Regions from separate parts of the Streptomyces flavusporus genome, predicted to be linked through region 3. Evidence: predicted binding sites of a transcription regulator. Region 3 holds the regulator's gene; each other region holds the start of a gene.
What was found. The regulator HspR, encoded in region 3, represses chaperone genes until heat shock. The targets are predictions, from matches to a motif close to TTGAGNNNNNNNNNCTCAA.
Positions count from the first base shown of each region.

Region 1: a site for HspR is predicted at 1,224-1,242, ahead of lon (endopeptidase La). Genes of this name have one in related genera too.
Region 2: a site for HspR is predicted at 3,743-3,761, ahead of dnaK (molecular chaperone DnaK). Genes of this name have one in related genera too.

Region 1 is NZ_CP176503.1:3,358,318-3,364,849, forward strand. Features, by position in the region: gene lon (endopeptidase La) at 1-1,201, opposite strand, end outside; gene ACKTSN_RS15815 (spermidine synthase) at 1,409-2,086, shown strand; gene ACKTSN_RS15820 (response regulator transcription factor) at 2,200-2,940, shown strand; gene ACKTSN_RS15825 (sensor histidine kinase) at 2,937-4,046, shown strand; gene ACKTSN_RS15830 (multifunctional oxoglutarate decarboxylase/oxoglutarate dehydrogenase thiamine pyrophosphate-binding subunit/dihydrolipoyllysine-residue succinyltransferase subunit) at 4,328-6,532, shown strand, end outside.
Region 2 is NZ_CP176503.1:1,600,169-1,606,700, reverse strand. Features, by position in the region: gene ACKTSN_RS07875 (ATP-binding protein) at 1-547, shown strand, start outside; gene ACKTSN_RS07870 (vWA domain-containing protein) at 544-2,346, shown strand; gene ACKTSN_RS07865 (OsmC family protein) at 2,423-2,848, shown strand; gene ACKTSN_RS07860 (glycerophosphodiester phosphodiesterase family protein) at 2,928-3,698, shown strand; gene dnaK (molecular chaperone DnaK) at 3,808-5,670, shown strand; gene ACKTSN_RS07850 (SAM-dependent methyltransferase) at 5,683-6,498, opposite strand.
Region 3 is NZ_CP176503.1:4,703,373-4,709,904, forward strand. Features, by position in the region: partial or broken gene ACKTSN_RS22240 (hypothetical protein) at 1-363, shown strand, start outside; gene ACKTSN_RS22245 (hypothetical protein) at 667-999, opposite strand; gene ACKTSN_RS22250 (amidase domain-containing protein) at 999-3,005, opposite strand; gene ACKTSN_RS22255 (heat shock protein transcriptional repressor HspR) at 3,109-3,558, opposite strand; gene dnaJ (molecular chaperone DnaJ) at 3,564-4,748, opposite strand; gene grpE (nucleotide exchange factor GrpE) at 4,782-5,426, opposite strand; gene dnaK (molecular chaperone DnaK) at 5,423-6,532, opposite strand, start outside.

The DNA.
Region 1 (6,532 bases), 1.3 Mb from region 3:
CCTCGTCGCGGACACCGCCGAGGGCGACGCGGACGAACTTGCGGCCCATGGCGTGGGCGACGGACTCGCCGAGACTCGTCTTGCCGACGCCGGGCGGCCCGACGAGCGCGAGCACGGCACCTCCGCGCCGCCCGCCGACGACACCCAGGCCCCGGTCCGTACGGCGCTTGCGCACCGCCAGGTATTCGGTGATCCGCTCCTTCACGTCCTCCAGGCCCGCGTGCTCGGCGTCCAGGATCGTCTTGGCGCCCTGGATGTCGTACGCGTCCTCGGTCCGCTCGTTCCACGGCAGTTCGAGCACCGTGTCGAGCCAGGTCCGGATCCACGAGCCCTCCGGCGACTGGTCGCTGGACCGCTCCAGCTTGTCGACCTCCTTGAGGGCGGCCTCGCGGACCTTCTCGGGCAGGTCGGCGGCCTCGACGCGGGCGCGGTAGTCGTCGGACTCCTCGCCGTCCTTCTCGCCGTTCAGCTCGCGCAGTTCCTTGCGTACGGCTTCCAGTTGCCGGCGCAGCAGGAACTCGCGCTGCTGCTTGTCGACGCCCTCCTGGACGTCCTTGGCGATGGTTTCGGCGACGTCCTGCTCGGCGAGGTGGTCGCGCAGTTGCTGGGTGGCGAGCTTCAGCCGGTCGACGGGGTCGCCGGTCTCCAGCAGCTCGATCTTCTGATCGAGGGTCAGGAAGGGCGAGTACCCCGAGTTGTCGGCCAGGGCGGACACGTCGTCGATGGCCTGCACACGGTCGACGACCTGCCATGCGCCGCGCTTCTTCAGCCAGGCGGTGGCGAGGGCCTTGTACTCCTTGACCAGTTCGGTGACGTGCCCGGGCAGCGGCTCCGGGACGCTCTCGTCGACCCTGGTCCCCTCGACCCACAGCGCGGCACCCGGCCCGGTCGTCCCGGCGCCGATCCGCACCCTCCCCCGCCCCCGGATCAGGGCACCGGGGTCACCGTCGGCGAGCCGCCCGACCTGTTCGACGGTGCCGAGCACACCGGTGCTCGCGTATGTCCCGTCGATCCGGGGCACCAGCAGGACCTTGGGCTTTCCGGGCTCGGACCGGGCAGCGGCCTGGGCGGCCTCCACCGCGGCCCGCACATCGGCGTCGCTCAGGTCCAGCGGGACCACCATCCCGGGCAGCACGACCTCGCCGTCGAGCGGCAGCACGGGCAGAGTGAGCGGTGTGAACGCCGTTGACTCAGCAGCCATGATCTCCCCTTAGGCAGTCAAGTTGAGCTATGCCGACTCAATGCGCGGGAGCCGCCGAATGTTCCCCTGGCCCCGTTCGCTCTGAGCGATCACTCCCCGGCCGCTGCCGGACCCCTTCGCCACCTCTGTGTCAACACCGCCGGGAGCCGAGCCACTCCCATCCGTTATTCCGTCAACATGCCGTCAGAGAAGTGCCAGGATGGGCAGATGGCCACCACCTACGACATCCCCGAAGTCCTGGACCGTCGTGAGGGCCCCTCGGGCGAGGTCGTGCTGCGCCGGCACGGCACCCTGCTGCAGATCATCGTCAACGGCTGTTTCCTGATGGACACCTCCGACGGACGATCGGAGCGACGGCTGGTCGACGCGGCGCTGAACGCCCTGGACAGGAGGGCGGCGCCCGCTGTGCTGATCGGCGGACTCGGCGTCGGATTCTCGCTCGCACACGCTGCCGCGAACCCCCGCTGGGGCCGGATCACGGTGGTCGAGCGCGAGCGTGCCGTCATCGACTGGCACCGCGACGGACCGCTCGCCGAGCTGTCCCGAGAGGCCCTCGCCGACAGCCGTACGGAGATCGTCGAAGCGGATCTGATCGACTTCGTCAATGAGACTTCCGCCACGTTCGACGCGCTGTGCCTGGACATCGACAACGGGCCCGGATGGACCGTCACGGAGGGGAACGACGGGCTGTACTCCGCGGCCGGACTGGCAAGCTGCGCAAGGGTGTTGAGACCCGGCGGCGTGCTCGCCGTGTGGTCGGCGCAGCCCTCCCCGGAATTTGAAGGATCCTTGCGGAATGCCGGTTTCCGGTATGTGCGTACCGAAGAGATCCCCGTTGCCCGAGGCGTTCCGGACGCCGTGCATCTCGGCGTACGACCTGGATAGCCGAGCTGCGGTGACTCCCCGTACGCTGCATCCCTGACGCCGATCATTCAAGCGTCAATCGCAGTCATGGGATCACCCCACGGATTCCGGAAAGCACACTTCAGGGGCGGGCGATGGAGCAGACACACACCTCCCACAACGGCACGGCGGCGACCACCCCGGGCGCACAGCGCCGGGTGCTGGTGGTCGAGGACGATGCGACGATCGTCGACGCCATCGCGGCCCGCCTGCGCGCCGAGGGATTTCTCGTACAGACGGCCAGTGACGGCCCGGCCGCCGTCGACACCGCCGAGGCCTGGCAGCCCGACCTGCTGATTCTCGACATCATGCTGCCGGGCTTCGACGGTCTGGAGGTCTGCCGGCGGGTGCAGGCCCAGCGGCCGGTGCCGGTACTGATGCTCACCGCGCGCGACGACGAGACCGACATGCTGGTGGGTCTCGGCGTCGGCGCCGACGACTACATGACCAAGCCGTTCTCGATCCGGGAGCTGGCCGCGCGCGTGCATGTGCTGCTGCGCCGGGTCGAGCGGGCCGCGGTCGCGGCCGCCACTCCGCGCACCGGCATCCTGCGCCTGGGCGAGCTGGAGATCGACCACGCACAGCGCCGGGTCCGGGTGCGCAGCGAGGACGTGCATCTGACGCCCACCGAGTTCGACCTGCTGGTCTGCCTGGCGAACACGCCGCGCGCGGTGCTCTCGCGTGAGCAGCTGCTGGCCGAGGTGTGGGACTGGGCGGACGCCTCCGGCACCCGTACCGTCGACAGTCACATCAAGGCGCTGCGGCGGAAGATCGGCGCCGAGCGGATCCGCACGGTGCACGGCGTGGGCTACGCCCTGGAGACACCGACGCCATGAGCGAGGGGCGGCCGGCCGCACGGAGGAGCCCCGGGGAGCCCTGGGGCGGCGTACGCCCGTTCTCGATCAAGACCAAGCTGGGTGCGCTGGTCGTCATCTCGGTGCTGATCACCACCGGGCTGCTGATGATCGCGGTGCGCACCGAGACCGAGCTGCGCTTCATCACGGTCTTCTCGATGATCGCCACCCTGCTGATCACGCAGTTCGTGGCCCATTCGCTCACCGCACCGCTGGACGAGATGAACGCGGTGGCCCGCTCCATCTCGCACGGCAACTACACCCGCCGGGTCCGTGAGAACCGGCGGGACGAGCTGGGCGACCTGGCCGTCACGATCAACCGTATGGCCGACGACCTGGAGGCCCAGGACAACCAGCGCAAGGAGCTGGTCGCCAACGTCTCGCACGAGCTGCGCACACCGATCGCCGGGTTGCGCGCGGTCCTGGAGAACATCGTGGACGGCGTCACGGAGGCCGACCCGGAGACCATGCGGACGGCCCTGAAGCAGACGGAGCGGCTGGGGCGTCTCGTGGAGACGCTCCTCGACCTGTCGCGTCTGGACAACGGCGTCGTACCGCTGAAGATGCGGCGGTTCGAGGTGTGGCCGTATCTGTCCGGGGTGCTGAAGGAGGCCAACATGGTCGCCTCCGCGCGCGCGGGCATCGCCTCCGGCTCCGGCGGTCACACACGTACGGACGTCCATCTGCACCTCGACGTGTCCCCGCCGGAGCTGACCGCGCACGCCGACCCGGAGCGGATCCACCAGGTCGTCGCCAACCTGATCGACAACGCGGTCAAGCACAGCCCGCCGCACGGCCGGGTCACGGTGAAGGCGCGGCGCGGGGCGCTGCCCCAGTCGCTGGAGCTCGAGATCCTGGACGAGGGTCCGGGCATTCCGCGGTCGGAGTGGCACCGGGTCTTCGAGCGGTTCAACCGGGGTGCCGTCAGCCGGCCGCACGGTCCGGGCAGCGACGGCGGCACGGGCCTCGGCCTGGCGATCGCCCGCTGGGCGGTGGATCTGCACGGCGGCAAGATCGGCGTGGCCGAATCCGAGCGTGGTTGCCGGATCCTTATCACCCTTCCGGGACTGCCATCCGTGCCAAGTTGACGTAAAGTTCGAAGCGGAGCCACAAGATCCACGGGCGTCCGCGCTGCAGGACACGTGTGATCAGGCGAAGGCCCGCGTCTCGTATGCGCCGGGTCCGGGTCAACGCATCCCTTTCACACCGGAACCACGCTTGTTTCCCGCCATTTCCATCCCCGAAACACGTGCTCAGATGTGACTTACGCGACGATGAACGGGCCCGGTCTGACCTTCTCGGTCATGGAGGCGTAGCCTTGATTCCCGCTGTCCATCACCTTGTGAAGCGGAAGAGGGCGGTTGCCGCCGTGTCGCCACAGTCCCCCAGTAACGCATCGAGCATCTCGACCGACGCCGATCAAGCGGGCAAGAACCCCGCTGCCGCGTTCGGTCCCAACGAGTGGCTCGTCGACGAGATCTATCAGCAGTACCTCCAGGACCCGAATTCGGTAGACCGCGCCTGGTGGGACTTCTTCGCCGACTACAAGCCGGGGGCACCGTCCGCCCCGGCTCCGGCGGCCCCCGCGGCCGCGGGGGCCGCGGAGACCACCACCACGGCTCAGACCCCGGCCCCGGCCGCCCCGGCCCAGGCAGCTCCAGCGGCTCCGGCCGCTCCCGCCGCCCCGAAGCCGGCTGCCGCGCCCGCTCCGGCCTCCCCCACGCTCGAATCCACTCGCGCGGGGGGACCCCCATCGGCTCCGGCGAAGGCCGCGGCCCCTGCCCCGGCCGCCAAGCCGAAGGCGAAGGCCGAGCCCGCCGCCGCGACGACGGCGCCGGAGGGCCCCGAGCTGATCACGCTGCGCGGCCCTGCCGCGGCCGTCGCGAAGAACATGAACGCCTCCCTGGAGCTGCCCACGGCCACGTCCGTGCGCGCGGTCCCGGTGAAGCTGCTCTTCGACAACCGCATCGTCATCAACAACCACCTCAAGCGGGCCCGGGGCGGGAAGATCTCCTTCACGCACCTGATCGGCTACGCGATGGTGCAGGCCATCAAGGCCATGCCGTCGATGAACTGGTCGTTCGGCGAGAAGGACGGCAAGCCGACCCTCGTCAAGCCGCCGCACATCAACCTCGGCCTCGCCATCGACCTGGTCAAGCCCAACGGCGACCGCCAGCTGGTCGTCGCGGCGATCAAGAAGGCCGAGACGCTGAACTTCTTCGAGTTCTGGCAGGCCTACGAGGACATCGTCCGCCGCGCCCGCGACAACAAGCTGACGATGGACGACTTCACCGGCGTCACGGTCTCCCTGACCAACCCGGGCGGCCTCGGCACCGTCCACTCCGTGCCGCGTCTGATGCCCGGCCAGTCGGTGATCATGGGCGTCGGCGCCATGGACTACCCGGCGGAGTTCCAGGGCACGTCCCAGGACACGCTCAACAAGCTGGGCATCTCCAAGGTCATGACGCTGACGTCGACGTACGACCACCGCGTCATCCAGGGCGCCGCGTCCGGCGAGTTCCTGCGCCAGGTCGCCAACCTCCTGCTCGGCGAGAACGGCTTCTACGACGAGATCTTCGAGGCCCTGCGCATCCCCTACGAGCCGGTCCGCTGGCTCAAGGACATCGACGCCTCGCACGACGACGACGTCACCAAGCCCGCCCGCGTCTTCGAGCTGATCCACTCCTACCGGGTCCGCGGCCACGTCATGGCCGACACCGACCCGCTGGAGTACCAGCAGCGCAAGCACCCCGACCTGGACATCACCGAGCACGGCCTCACCCTGTGGGACCTGGAGCGCGAGTTCGCCGTCGGCGGCTTCGCCGGCAAGTCGATGATGAAGCTGCGCGACATCCTCGGCGTGCTGCGCGACTCGTACTGCCGCACCACCGGCATCGAGTTCATGCACATCCAGGACCCGAAGCAGCGCAAGTGGATCCAGGACCGTGTGGAGCGCCCGCACTCCAAGCAGGAGCGCGAGGAGCAGCTGCGCATCCTGCGCCGCCTGAACGCGGCGGAGGCCTTCGAGACCTTCCTGCAGACGAAGTACGTCGGCCAGAAGCGCTTCTCCCTGGAGGGCGGCGAGTCGGTCATCCCGCTGCTCGACGCGGTCCTGGACAGCGCGGCGGAGTCCCGGCTCGACGAGGTCGTCATCGGCATGGCCCACCGCGGCCGCCTGAACGTCCTGGCCAACATCGTCGGCAAGTCGTACGCTCAGATCTTCCGCGAGTTCGAGGGCAACCTCGACCCGAAGTCGATGCACGGCTCTGGCGACGTGAAGTACCACCTGGGCGCCGAGGGCACCTTCACCGGCCTGGACGGCGAGCAGATCAAGGTCAGCCTGGTCGCGAACCCCTCCCACCTGGAGGCCGTCGACCCGGTGCTGGAGGGCGTCGCCCGCGCCAAGCAGGACATCATCAACAAGGGCGGCACGGACTTCACCGTCCTGCCGGTGGCGATCCACGGCGACGCGGCCTTCGCGGGCCAGGGCGTGGTGGCCGAGACCCTGAACATGTCGCAGCTGCGCGGCTACCGCACCGGCGGCACGGTCCACATCGTCATCAACAACCAGGTC
Region 2 (6,532 bases), 3.1 Mb from region 3:
CCCCTGGATCCTGGACCACCTCACCGACCGGCCCGACCACCTGTGGTCCAAGCCGCCGAAGACCGAGGAACCGTTCTCCACGCCCCGCTCCTGGCACATGCTCTCCGACGCGCTGCACTCCTTCGGCGCGGGGCTCGACGAGGAGACCCTGAAGGCCATCGCGCGCGGCACGCTGACGCCCGCGCACGCGACCGCCTTCTGCGGCTACGTCAAGATCGTACGCAGCCGGTACGGCATCGAGGTGATCATCAAGGGCGACGCACGCTGGCCGCACCGCCTGGAGGACCGGGACCTGCTGTACTACCTCGCCGAGTCGTTCCGGGGACGTCTCGTCAAGGAACTGCCGGCGAGCAAGGAGCACATGTCGGCGCACGGACGGGAGACCGCCTACCGCGCCAAGTCCCTGCTCGTGCAGCTCGCCGAAATCTCCGTCGAGGTCGCCCAGAGCGTCATCGCCTCCGACGCCGACGGCAACCCCGTCCTGCCCGCCTGGTTCCTCATCGAGGCCGCCCGGGACATGCCGCGGCTGGTGGAGGCGCGACGATGAGCCGTACCCGCGCGAAGGGGCAGAAGAAGCGGGACGTGGCGGGGGAGGCGTTCGCGGAGGGCATGCGGCTGGTCCTCGCCAACCCCGCCCTGAAAGCCGTCGACTTCAACACCTGCCGGCGCGAGGACTGCACACTGGCGCCCAAGGACGGTCTCATCCGCGTCGACTCCGACGGCGTCCTGCACTCCCACCCCGATCGGCTCGCCGACGGCCGCGACTGGGCCTGGGCGCTCGCGCACGCCGTCATCCACCTCGGCTTCGGCCATGTCCCGGCGGCGAAGAGGGTGCGCGAGCAGCCCGACCGCTACGACCTCGCCGCCCGCTGTGCCGTCGTCAACCGCTTCCTCCTCACCTTCCCGGTCGGCCGGACGCCCGAGGAGCTGCCCGCCTCCTACCCCGACGGGGACGAGGAGCAGCTCGCCGCGCGCTGGCGGCGCGACGGCATCCCGGCCGCGTACGAGCGCTGCGGCTCCGCGGGAGGGGAGGCCGACCAGCTGCTCGTCGACTGGGGGACCTGGCTCGGGCCGCCGCCCCCGGACTGGCAGCTCGCGTTCGCGGACGCCCTGACCCGCACCATGTCCGCGGCCCTCGACCTGGCGGGCGGCCGCCGCGACACCATGGACGGCAAGCTCGCCCCGCAGCGCCCCTGGGAGAAGGCGCTGAGCTGGTTCATCTCCTCCTATCCGCTGCTCGGCGGCATCGCCGCCGGCATCCAGCTGGTCGCCGACGCCGAACTCGCCCGCGCCCACGGCATCTCGATCGCCGCCGTGAACGCCGAGGCCGGCGAGATCTACGTCAACCCGCTCAGGCAGTTCGAGGACGAGGAGTGGCGGTTCGTCCTCGCCCACGAGATGCTGCACGCCGCCCTGCGGCACGGCGACCGCTGCGGCACCCGCGACCCGTACCTGTTCAACATCGCCGCCGACTACGTCATCAACGGCTGGTTGTGCGAGATGCAGGTCGGCACCATGCCGGAGGGGCTGCTGCACGACCCGGACCTGAAGGGCCTGTCGGCGGAGGAGGTGTACGACCGGATCGCGGGCGACCTGCGCCGGATGCGCCGGCTGTCGACCCTGCGCGGCAAGGGCGTGGGCGACATCCTCGGCGGACCGCTCGGCAGCCCGCGCGACTACGTCGACCTGGACGAGTTCTACCGCCGCGGCCTCTGCCAGGGCCTCGACCTGCACCAGCAGCAGGAGCGCGGCTTCCTGCCCGGCGGCCTGGTCGAGGAGATCCGCGCGCTCAGCCAGCCGCCGCTGCCCTGGGACGCGCAGCTCGCCCGCTGGTTCGACGAGTTCGTGCCCCGCCCCGAGCCCGTACGGTCGTACGCCCGTCCCTCGCGCCGCCAGGCATCCACCCCCGACATTCCCCGCGCCGGCCGGTACTTCCCGCCCGAGGAGATCGCCCGCTGCACCTTCGGCGTCGTCCTGGACACCTCCGGATCGATGGACCGCACGCTGCTCGGCAAGGCGCTGGGCGCGATCGCCTCGTACGCCGAGGCCCGGGACGTGCCGGCCGCCCGCGTCGTGTTCTGCGACGCGGCCCCGCACGACGCGGGCTACCTTCCGGTCACCGACATCGCGGGGAAGGTACGGGTGCACGGCCGCGGTGGTACGGTCCTGCAGCCCGGGATCGATCTGCTGCACCGCGCGGACGACTTCCCGCCGACCGCGCCGGTCCTGGTGATCACGGACGGCTGGTGCGATGTGCTGCGGGTGCGCCGGGAGCACGCGTACCTCGTTCCCCAGGGCGCCCGCCTGCCCTTCACCCCCCGGGGACCGGTGTTCCGCGTGAGGTGAGTCGGAAATGTGATCAGATGGTGCCTGAGAACCCCGGAGACGGGGTTCGCATCGAGAACATGCGAAAGGAAGAACCGTGGCAACCACGCGCTCCGCACACACCGTCTGGGAAGGCAACCTGCTCGAGGGCAACGGCGTAGTCACCTTCGACTCCTCCGGCATCGGCCAGCAGCCGGTGTCGTGGCCGTCGCGCGCCGAGCAGGCGAACGGCAAGACCAGCCCCGAGGAGCTGATCGCCGCCGCCCACTCCAGCTGCTTCTCCATGGCCCTGTCGTACGGCCTGACCGGCGCAGGGACCCCGCCCACCAAGATCATCACCTCGGCCGACGTGACCTTCCAGCCTGGTGAGGGCATCACCGGTATCCACCTCACCGTCGAGGGCACGGTCCCCGGCCTGGACAACGACGCGTTCGTCGCCGCAGCCGAGGACGCCAAGGCCAACTGCCCGGTCAGCCAGGCCCTGACGGGCACGACCATCACGCTCACCGCGAAGCTCGCCTAGGAACCTAGCCGCGGAACTCCGGCACGGGCCGCCCCCCAGGGGGCGGCCCGCGCCCCGCTCGTCGTCCGGGAGTTGACCCATGACGCCACGCCCCGCCGTCTCGGCCCACCGGGGCGGCTCCGAACAGTTCGGCGCCGCCACCTGGGAGGCGTACGAGGACGCGCTGCGGTCGGGCGCGGAGTACGTCGAGTTCGACATCCGGCGTACCGCCGACGGTGTCTTCGTCGTCCACCATGATTCGCGCGTGCGGCTGGGCGGGCCGCTGCTGTCCCTGATCACCCACGCCGAGCTGACCGAACGCGCCGGCTACCCCGTGCCCGTCGTGGACGACGTCATGGAGCTGATCGCCGGCCGGCTCGTCGGGCACCTGGACCTGAAGGAGACCGGCCATGAGCGCGAGCTGATCGACCGGGCGATCGCCCTGCTCGGCACGGACGGGTTCGTGGCCACCACGCTGGAGGACCGTTCCATCGCCGCGATCAAGCACGCGTTCCCCCGGGTGCGGACGGCCCTGTCGCTGGGGCGCGGCCGCAAGGAGGTGGCCGCGGGGCGGCTGGCGGCGACCCGGGCGAGCGAACTGTTCCCCCTGCGGCGGGTGCGGGCCTGCGGGGCGGACGGGGTCGCCGTGCACCAGCGGCTCGCCCGCGCCAACGTGCTGCGCGAGGCCGCCCGGCACCGTCTGTTCAGCATGGTCTGGACGGTCAACGACGACGCCGGACTGCGGACCTTCCTGACCGATGAGCGGGTGGACGTACTGATCACCGACCGGCCGCGGCGCGCCGTGGCCCTGCGCGACGGGGCGCGCGCCGCGGAGCCGGTTGCACCGGCCGGGAGGCCCCGCGCCGACTGACCGGCCCCTGCCCGGGTATGTGCCTGAATGACCAAGAGGCCCCATTGACAAGAGCCCACTCAAGTTTTGTGCTGGACACCGAGAGGCTCCCTGGCGGAAGGGGACAGCGATGGCACGCGCGGTCGGTATCGATCTCGGAACCACGAACTCGGTGGTGGCCGTCCTGGAGGGCGGCGAACCCACCGTCGTCGCCAATGCGGAAGGGGCCAGGACCACACCGTCGGTCGTGGCCTTCGCCAAGAACGGCGAGGTGCTCGTGGGCGAGGTCGCCAAACGGCAGGCCGTGACGAACGTCGAGCGCACCGCGCGCTCCGTCAAGCGCCACATGGGCGATGCGAACTGGCGGTTCCCGGAACAGGGCTCCGTGGACGGCACCCGCTACCGCGCCCAGGAGCTGTCGGCGCGAGTCCTGCAGAAGCTGAAGCGGGACGCCGAGGCCTATCTCGGCGAGGACGTCACCGACGCGGTGATCACCGTGCCCGCCTACTTCGACGACGCCCAGCGGCAGGCGACCAAGGAGGCCGGGGAGATCGCGGGCCTGAAGGTGCTGCGGATCATCAACGAGCCGACCGCCGCCGCCCTCGCCTACGGCCTCGACCGCGGCGAGGAGCAGACCGTCCTCGTCTTCGACCTCGGCGGCGGCACCTTCGACGTCTCCCTGCTGGAGATCGGCGACGGCGTGATCGAGGTCAAGGCCACCAACGGCGACACCCACCTCGGCGGCGACGACTGGGACCAGCGGATCGTCGAACACCTCGTCAAACGCTTCAAGGGGCAGTACGGCATCGACCTGTCCAACGACAAGATGGCCCTCCAGCGGCTCCGCGAGGGCGCCGAGAAGGCCAAGATCGAACTGTCCAGCTCCTCGGAGACGTCGATCAACCTGCCGTACATCACCGCCTCCGCGGAGGGACCGCTCCACCTGGAGGAGAAGCTCACCCGGGCCCAGTTCCAGGAGCTCACCGCCGACCTCCTCGACCGCTGCAAGACCCCCTTCCACCAGGCGGTCAAGGACGCCGGTATCAAGCTCGCCGCGGTGGACCACGTCATCCTGGTCGGCGGCTCCACCCGCATGCCCGCCGTCACCGACCTGGTCAAGCAGCTCACCGGCAAGGACCCGCACAAGGGCGTCAACCCCGACGAGGTCGTGGCCATCGGTGCCACCCTCCAGGCCGGCGTCATCCGCGGCGACGTCAAGGACGTGCTGCTCCTCGATGTCACCCCGCTGTCCCTGGGCATCGAGACCAAGGGCGGCATCATGACGAAGCTGATCGAGCGCAACACCACGATCCCGACCCGGCGTTCGGAGATCTTCACCACCGCCACCGACAACCAGCCCTCGGTCGGCATCCAGGTCTACCAGGGCGAACGCGAGATCGCCGCGTACAACAAGAAGCTCGGCACCTTCGACCTCACCGGCCTGCCGCCCGCCCCGCGCGGCGTCCCGCAGATCGAGGTCGCCTTCGACATCGACGCCAACGGGATCATGCACGTCTCCGCGAAGGACCTGGCGACCGGCCGCGAGCAGAAGATGACCGTCACCGGCGGCTCGGCGCTGCCCAAGGACGACATCGACCGCATGATGCGGGAGGCCGAGCAGTACGCCGAGGAGGACCGCAAGCGCCGGGAGGCCGCCGAGACCCGCAACCAGGCCGAGCAGCTCGTCTACCAGACCGAGAAGTTCCTCCGCGAGAACGAGGAACGGCTGCCGGCCGACACCAGGTCGGAGGTGGAGCCGGCCGTCACCGAGCTCAAGCAGCTGCTCGAACGCAACGCCGAGACGAACGAGCTGCGCACCGGCGTCGAGAAACTCGCCACCGTGAGCCAGAAGATGGGCCAGGCCATGTACGCGCAGGCCCAGCAGACCCCGACGGAGCCGAGCGAGCCGCGCACCGCACCCCAGGACGAGGAAGGAGTGGTCGACGCGGAGATCGTGGACGACGAGAAGGACTCCAAGGGCCCAGCGGCCTGAGGCCCCTCACCGTCAGGGCTTGCGGGCGACGCCCGCGTACACCGGCACGATGCCCTCGGCCTGGGAGGCCACGTCCTCCGCCTCCGGGCGCCACCCGTGGACGGGGATGACTCCGGGGCCGAGCAGTTCCAGCCCGTCGAAGAAGCGGGCGAACTCCGCGAGCGACCGGGGGAAGAACGGGGTGCCGCTGCGCCGGAAGTGGTCGGCCGCCTTCCCGATGGCCTCCGGGCTGAGGTCCGGGGTGACCTGGGACAGGATCAGGTGGCTGCCGGGGGCGAGGGCGGCGACGTACTTCGCGAGCAGCCCGTACACGTCGTCACCGTCGGGGTCGTCGCTCAGGTAGTGGGTGAGCGCGACCAGCGACAGCGCGACCGGCCGGTCGAAGTCCAGCGTCTCGCCCGCCTTCCGCAGCACGCCGTCCAGGTCGCGGACGTCGGCGTGCACATAGTGCGTGGCGCCCTCGGCGGAGCCGTGCAGCAGCGCCTGAGCGTGCCGCAGCACGATCGGGTCGTTGTCGGCGTACACGACCCGGGACTCCGGCGCGACGCCCTGGGCCACCTGGTGCAGGTTCGGCTCGGTGGGGATGCCGGTGCCGATGTCCAGGAACTGGCGGATCCCGGCCTCGGCGGCGGTGCGCACCGCCCGGTGCATGAAACGCCGGTTGGCGCGCGCCCCGCGCAGCACCGTCTCGTCCGCGGCGAGGATCTTCCGGGCCAGCTCCTCGTCCACCGGGTAGTTGTCCTTGCCGCCCAGCCACCAGTCGTACACCCGGGCCGGATGCGGCCGGCTGGTGTCGATGCGGGTGGGCGCGGCGTCGGATCCGGTCATGCGGTGTGGTCTCCTCGGTCTTCGGCGCGGCAGG
Region 3 (6,532 bases):
GAACTCATTCAGCGTTACCGCGAGGTGGCTGCGGAGTTCCCGACGGCCGACCTCCCGCCGCTGGAAACGGCGTACTGGCTCATCAAGCCGCGTACCCTGGTGCGTGGCACATGGGACGAGGCGAAGGAAGCCGCCTCATGGCTCGGAGAGCGGTTGGCCGAGTACGCGCCCCGGTTTGCCTGCGAAAGGGAGCGCGAGCGCGCCCACCTGGCCGCGCTCGTCAACTCAGCGGCGAAACGGGTGGGATCGGGGACGGATGTGTCGCTCGGCTTCTACCTTGAACGCCCCTCATACCTGTCCCTGGCCGTGGTGACCTGCTCGCCGAACCGCTCGATGCCGGAACTGGCCTGCCCTATGACGTAGTCGAGTGAAGGAGGAGCACCCAGGAGCCCTGGATGCCCGAACTCACCTGGCAGAAGCCGAGGTCCAGGGGGCCCGCAGGGCGAGTGTGTGTACCTTGCCACCGCCCCGGCGGAACGATCCTCCTCCGTGAGGGAGCTCCCCACGTCATCCTGCCCACCGCTCCCGAGGGCCTCGCCGCTCTTCTCCGGCGCCTCAAGGCAAGTCCCCTCGACACCGCCGACAGAGCTGAAGAAGGGCCGGGCCCGCAACACGGGCCCGGCCCCAGGCCAGTCGCTTGTCGGCTTCAAGGGCGATGCCTGCCGGTCACCACAGAGAGATGTACGGCGACATCGCCGGATACCACGCCAGGTCGAGCAACGGCAGCAGGCACAGGCGTGCCACCGTCAGCGACCAGCCGAGCCGTCGCGCCCACACCTGCTCACGCGACAGCAGGGCCAGACTCACGCCGAGGGAGACCGTCAACCCGACGCTGGACCACAGCAGATACGGGACGTCCGCGAGCAGTACGTACGGGTCGTCGCGCCAGGTCCACAAGGTCCGGGCCACGAGCAGGGTCAGCACCGCCTCCGCGGAGACGAACCACAGCCCGCCCCGCGAGAGGTGGAACACTCCGCGCAGTCTCGTCGCCGTCTGCATCAGTACCACTTCGGCTTGGGCCGGTAGATCCAGATCTTCGTCTTCGGCTCGGCGCTCTTCTGCGCGGCCAGGCTGCGGTACTTGTAGTTCTTGTTGTGCTGGGTCACGTAGATCTTCCCGTTACTGATCTTGGTGATGATCGAGGCGTGGTCGACCTTCCCGTCGTTCTTCCAGTCGTAGAAGATGATGTCACCGGTGAAGGCGTTGCTCGTGTTGCGCTTCGAATGGAGCATGTGCCGCTCCATGAAGGTCTTGAAGTAGCCCGCGTTGATCCACGTCCAGGTCTCCTCGTGGATCCAGTTGCTCGGCTTGCGCCACCAGTAGTCCTTGCTCTTGTGGTTCTCGTCCCCGGAGCCCTTCATCCGGACGTCGCCGCCGTGGTGGATCGCCCGAGAGACGAAGTTCGTGCAGTCCTGGTCGTAGAAGCTCGGCGAGTCCCAGTGGGTCACTGCCCAGGTGGCCGCTCCCGTGCGGAGGTAGGTACCGGCCTGCTGGGCGTCGAAAGAGACCGTGGTGGCGGTGCTGGTGGTCTCGCTGCCGTCGTCCGTGGAGTCGCCATCGAACTCCGAGGGGGCGAGGCCGTCAGCCATGAGCTCTCCGTCGACGGCGTTGGCGAAGTCGTCCAGCGCGGCGCCGGTCGGCCGCACCACCACCTCCTTGGCGGCCGCGGTAACCGCGGAGAGCAGCACGGGCGCCGCTCCGGCAGTGAAGGTGTAGCGCATCTCGGTCTTGCCGGTCTCGTCGGTCGGGTCGGCGGTCCCGGTGCTCGCGTCGGTCACGATGACGTTCGTGGTGGTCACCGTCGCGCGCAGGGTGACCGTCTTGCCGTCAGCCGACGGGATGGCCAGCACGTCGCTGAAGGAGGCCTCGGGCCAGCTGTTGTCCGTGTCGTCCTCTGAGACGGCGATCCGCTCCCGCAGCAACGATTCCTGGTCCCGGGCGAGGAGGTCGACGAACTGGGCGCCGTACGCGCTGCCAGCAGCGGCGTCCCACGCGTCGACATAGCTGCCGGTGACCATGCCACCCCGGGCGTAGTGGTACGCCTCAAGAGCCCTCTGGTGCGCCTCCGTCCCGCCCGTCACCGCGGCGGGCACGATGCCGCCGGACGTGGCGGCCGGGCCCGTGCCGTAGTCGTTCTTCCCGGTCACCTTGAAGCTGTACGTGATGTCCCCGGCGTCCGCGTTGAGTTCGTTGAACACCGCGGACAGGCCGGTGGTGGTCACCGTGCCGGCCGTCGTCCCGTCGGAGGCCACGGCGGTGACGGTGTAGGTGACGACGTCGTCGGCGTCGCCGATGAACTCCGCCGGGCTCCAGGTCACCAGGGCCCCGTGCTCGCCGGCCACGGCCTTGAGGTTGGTCACCGCCTCGGGCGCGGTGCCGGTGGTGCCGGAGGTCCCGGTCTCCTCGGCCACGTCCAGGGTGAACGTCTGGAGCTGGGTGTTGGCGGAGCAGACGTTGTCCGCGCAGGCACGCATCTTCCAGCGGTAGGTGGCGCCGTCGGTGAGCAGACCGTCCGGCACCTTCGCGACGGCCCGGTCGCCGTCCTGGACGCCGACAGTGAGGGTCTCGCCCACGGCGTTGCCCGACGCGTCGTACAGCTGGTACTCGGCGGTCACGGCACCCTCACCGGCGGCCGTGACGACGCCAGTCAGCAGGGGTGTCGTGGTCTGGACGGCGCCGGTTGCGAGGTCGGTGGGCACCTCGGGCGCGGGGGCCTTTGAGGTGTCGACCGTGAAGGTCTGCCAGGCGCTCCACGCCGTCGAGTAGTCGGTGCCGTCGTAGGTGCGGGCCCGCACCCGCAGATGGGTGCCGTCGACCAGCGGCGTCTCCTGCGGCACAGCCAAGGCCGCGACCTCGCCAGTCTCGACGTAGGGGGTGTCGGCGGTGAGCGTGTAGGTCGTGTCGTTGTACGCCGGGTCCGGCTCGATGGCGTACTGGATGCGCACGCGCTGCGGATCGGCGTCGTTCCCCCACGACGACAGCGCGGGCGTGCGCGAGGTGACCACGTTGTTGCTGGTGGACGGCGACAGGGAGATCGTGCCCGGTACCTCGGGATACGAGTTGTACGTGATCGTCAGGTGCGGTTCCTTTCGGCAGGTTGACGCGGCGTCAGTCGGACTGCTGCCGCTTCGGCCGCCACACCACCAACGCGCTGGTCTGCTGCACCTCCTGGTACGGCACCAGGTCGCGCCGGTACGAGGCGTGCACCGCGGCCTCGCGCTGCTGCATCGCCGCCGCCGCGCCGTCCAGGGCCGCTTGCAGTTCCGCGACCCGGGACTGGAGCGCGGCGACCTGGTTCTCCAGTTCGATGATGCGCTTGATGCCGGCCAGGTTGATGCCCTCGTCCTGCGACAACTGCTGCACCTGGCGGAGCAGTTCGATGTCGCGGGCCGAGTAGCGGCGGCCCCGGCCGGCCGTGCGGTCCGGAGACACCAGGCCCAGGCGGTCGTACTGGCGCAGTGTCTGCGGGTGCAGGCCGGACAGCTGGGCCGCCACCGAGATGACGTAGACCGGGGTCTCCTCGGTCAGTTCATACGGGTTGCGTCGACGGCCGTCCATCTGACTCATGCTCCCTTCGCGGCCTGGAACAGCTCCGCCCGCGGATCCTCGCCCGCGGTAGCCTCGCGATACGCCTCGAGTGCGTCACGAGCCTTCCCCGTCAGGTCCTTCGGGACACTCACCTCGACGGTGACCAGGAGGTCGCCGCGGGTGCCGTCCTTGCGGACCGCGCCCTTGCCCCGGGCCCGCATGGTGCGGCCGTTGGGCGTGCCGGGCGGCAGCTTCAGGGTGACCGGCGGGCCGCCCAGGGTGGGGACCCTGATCTCGCCGCCGAGGGCCGCCTCCGCGAAGGTCACGGGGACGGTCACCGTCAGGTTGTCGCCCTTGCGGCCGAACACCGGGTGGGCGTCGACGTGCACGACGACATACAGGTCGCCCGCCGGACCGCCCCGCTCGCCCGGTGCGCCCTTGCCCCGCAGACGGATGCGCTGGCCGTCCGACACCCCGGCGGGGATGCGGACCTGCATGGTGCGGGACGACTTCGCCCGGCCGCTGCCCTTGCAGACCTCGCAGGGGTTCTCCGCGATCAGGCCCCGGCCCTTGCAGTCCGGGCACGGGTCGGTCAGGGAGAAGCCGCCACCCGAGCCGCGTGCCACCTGGCCGGTGCCGACGCACGTCGGGCACACGCGCGGTGTGCCGTTCGCGTCGCCGGTGCCCGAGCAGGCCTTGCACGGTGCCTGGGAGGACATCCTGAGCGGCACCGTCGCGCCCTCGATCGCCTCGGTGAAGCTGAGGGTGACCTCGGACTCGATGTCCTGGCCGCGACGCGGATGCGTCCGCGTCCCGGTCGTGCCGCCCCGGTTGAACAGGCCCCCGAAGACGTCACCGAGTCCGCCGCCGAAGCCGCCGGCCCCGCCCCCTCCCCCGCCCGGGGTACCGCCTCCGAAGAGGTCGCCCAGGTCGAAGTTGAACGAGCCGCCGCCCGCGCCGGGGCCCGGGCGGAAGCCGCCGTTGCCGAACAGGGCGCGGGCCTCGTCGTACTCCTTGCGCTTCTTGGGGTCGCCGAGGATGTCGTTCGCCTCGGAGATCTCCTTGAAGCGCTCCTCGGCCCTGGCGTTTCCCTTGTTGGCGTCCGGGTGGTACTCGCGGGCGAGCTTGCGGTACGCCTTCTTGATCTCGGCTTCGGTGGCGTCCTTGGGGACGCCGAGGACCTTGTAGTAGTCCTTCTCGATGAAGTCCTTGGTGCTCATCCCCGACGTCCCTCCTTCCTCGTCAGTTCAACGTCAGCCCTCGTCCGGGCCACCGTTCTCCTTGTCGTCGCCCTCGGCCGGTTCCTCGGCCTTCACCGTCTGCGCGCCCGGCTGCGGCTCGGCGACGGCCACCCGCGCGGGGCGGATGGTGCGCTCGCCGATGCGATACCCCGGCTGGAGGATCGCGACGCAGGTCGTCTCCTTGACGTCCGGCGCGTAGGAGTGCATCAGGGCCTCGTGGATCGTCGGGTCGAAGGGCTCGCCCTCCTTGCCGAACTGCTGCAGGCCCATCTTGGCCGCCACGGTCTCCAGCGACTCGGCGACGGACTTGAAGCCGCCGACCAGCTCGCCGTGTTCCCGCGCGCGTCCGATGTCGTCGAGCACGGGCAGGAGCTCGGTCAGGAGGTTCGCGACGGCGATCTCCTTGACCGTGATCCGGTCGCGCTCGACCCGGCGGCGGTAGTTCTGGTACTCGGCCTGGAGCCGCTGGAGGTCCGCGGTGCGCTCGTTGAGCGCGGTGCGCACCTGGTCCAGCTGGGCCAGCAGACCGGCATCTGCGCTTGCGTCCCCGGCCGGGGCCGCCCCCTCCGCGGGAGCGGCCTGCGGCTCGGCGTCGTCAGGAGTGGCGCCGGAGGGGACGTCGGGCTTCTCTTCAAAGCCCGGGGTCTCCTCCGTCACGCGGCACCGTCCTTACGCTCGTCGTCCACGATCTCGGCGTCCACGACGTCGTCGTCGGCCGGCTTGGCCCCACCGGCGGTGGCACCCTCGGGGCCGCCCGCGGCCTGCGCGGCATTGGCGTCGGCGTACATGGCCTGGCCCACCTTCTGGGAGACCGCGGCGACCTTCTCGGTGGCCGTGCGGATCTCGGCGGTGTCCTCGCCCTTCAGCGCGGTCTTCAGCTCCTCGACGGCGGCCTCGACCTCGGTCTTGACGTCGCCGGGGACCTTGTCCTCGTTGTCCTTGAGGAACTTCTCGGTCTGGTAGACGAGCTGCTCGCCCTGGTTGCGGGTCTCGGCGGCCTCGCGGCGGCGGTGGTCCTCCTCCGCGTACTGCTCGGCCTCCTGGCGCATCCGGTCGACCTCGTCCTTCGGGAGCGAGGAGCCGCCGGTGACGGTCATCTTCTGCTCCTTGCCGGTGCCGAGGTCCTTCGCCGTGACATGCATGATGCCGTTGGCGTCGATGTCGAAGGAGACCTCGATCTGCGGGACGCCGCGCGGCGCCGGGGGCAGACCGGTCAGCTCGAACATGCCGAGCTTCTTGTTGTAGGCCGCGATCTCGCGCTCGCCCTGGTAGACCTGGATCTGCACCGACGGCTGGTTGTCCTCGGCCGTGGTGAAGATCTCCGAACGCTTCGTCGGGATCGTCGTGTTGCGCTCGATCAGCTTGGTCATGATGCCGCCCTTGGTCTCGATACCGAGGGACAGCGGGGTCACGTCAAGCAGCAGGACGTCCTTGACCTCGCCCTTGAGGACACCGGCCTGGAGCGAGGCGCCGATGGCGACGACCTCGTCCGGGTTCACGCCCTTGTTGGCCTCCTTGCCGCCGGTCAGCTCCTTGACGAGCTCGGCGACGGCGGGCATACGGGTGGAGCCACCGACGAGGACGACGTGGTCGATCTCGCTCAGCTGGATGCCGGCGTCCTTGATGACATTGTGGAACGGCGTCTTGCAGCGCTCCAGCAGGTCCGCGGTCAGCTGCTGGAACTGGGCGCGGGTCAGCTTCTCGTCGAGGTGCAGCGGGCCCTCGGCGGAGGCGGTGATGTACGGCAGGTTGATCGAGGTCTC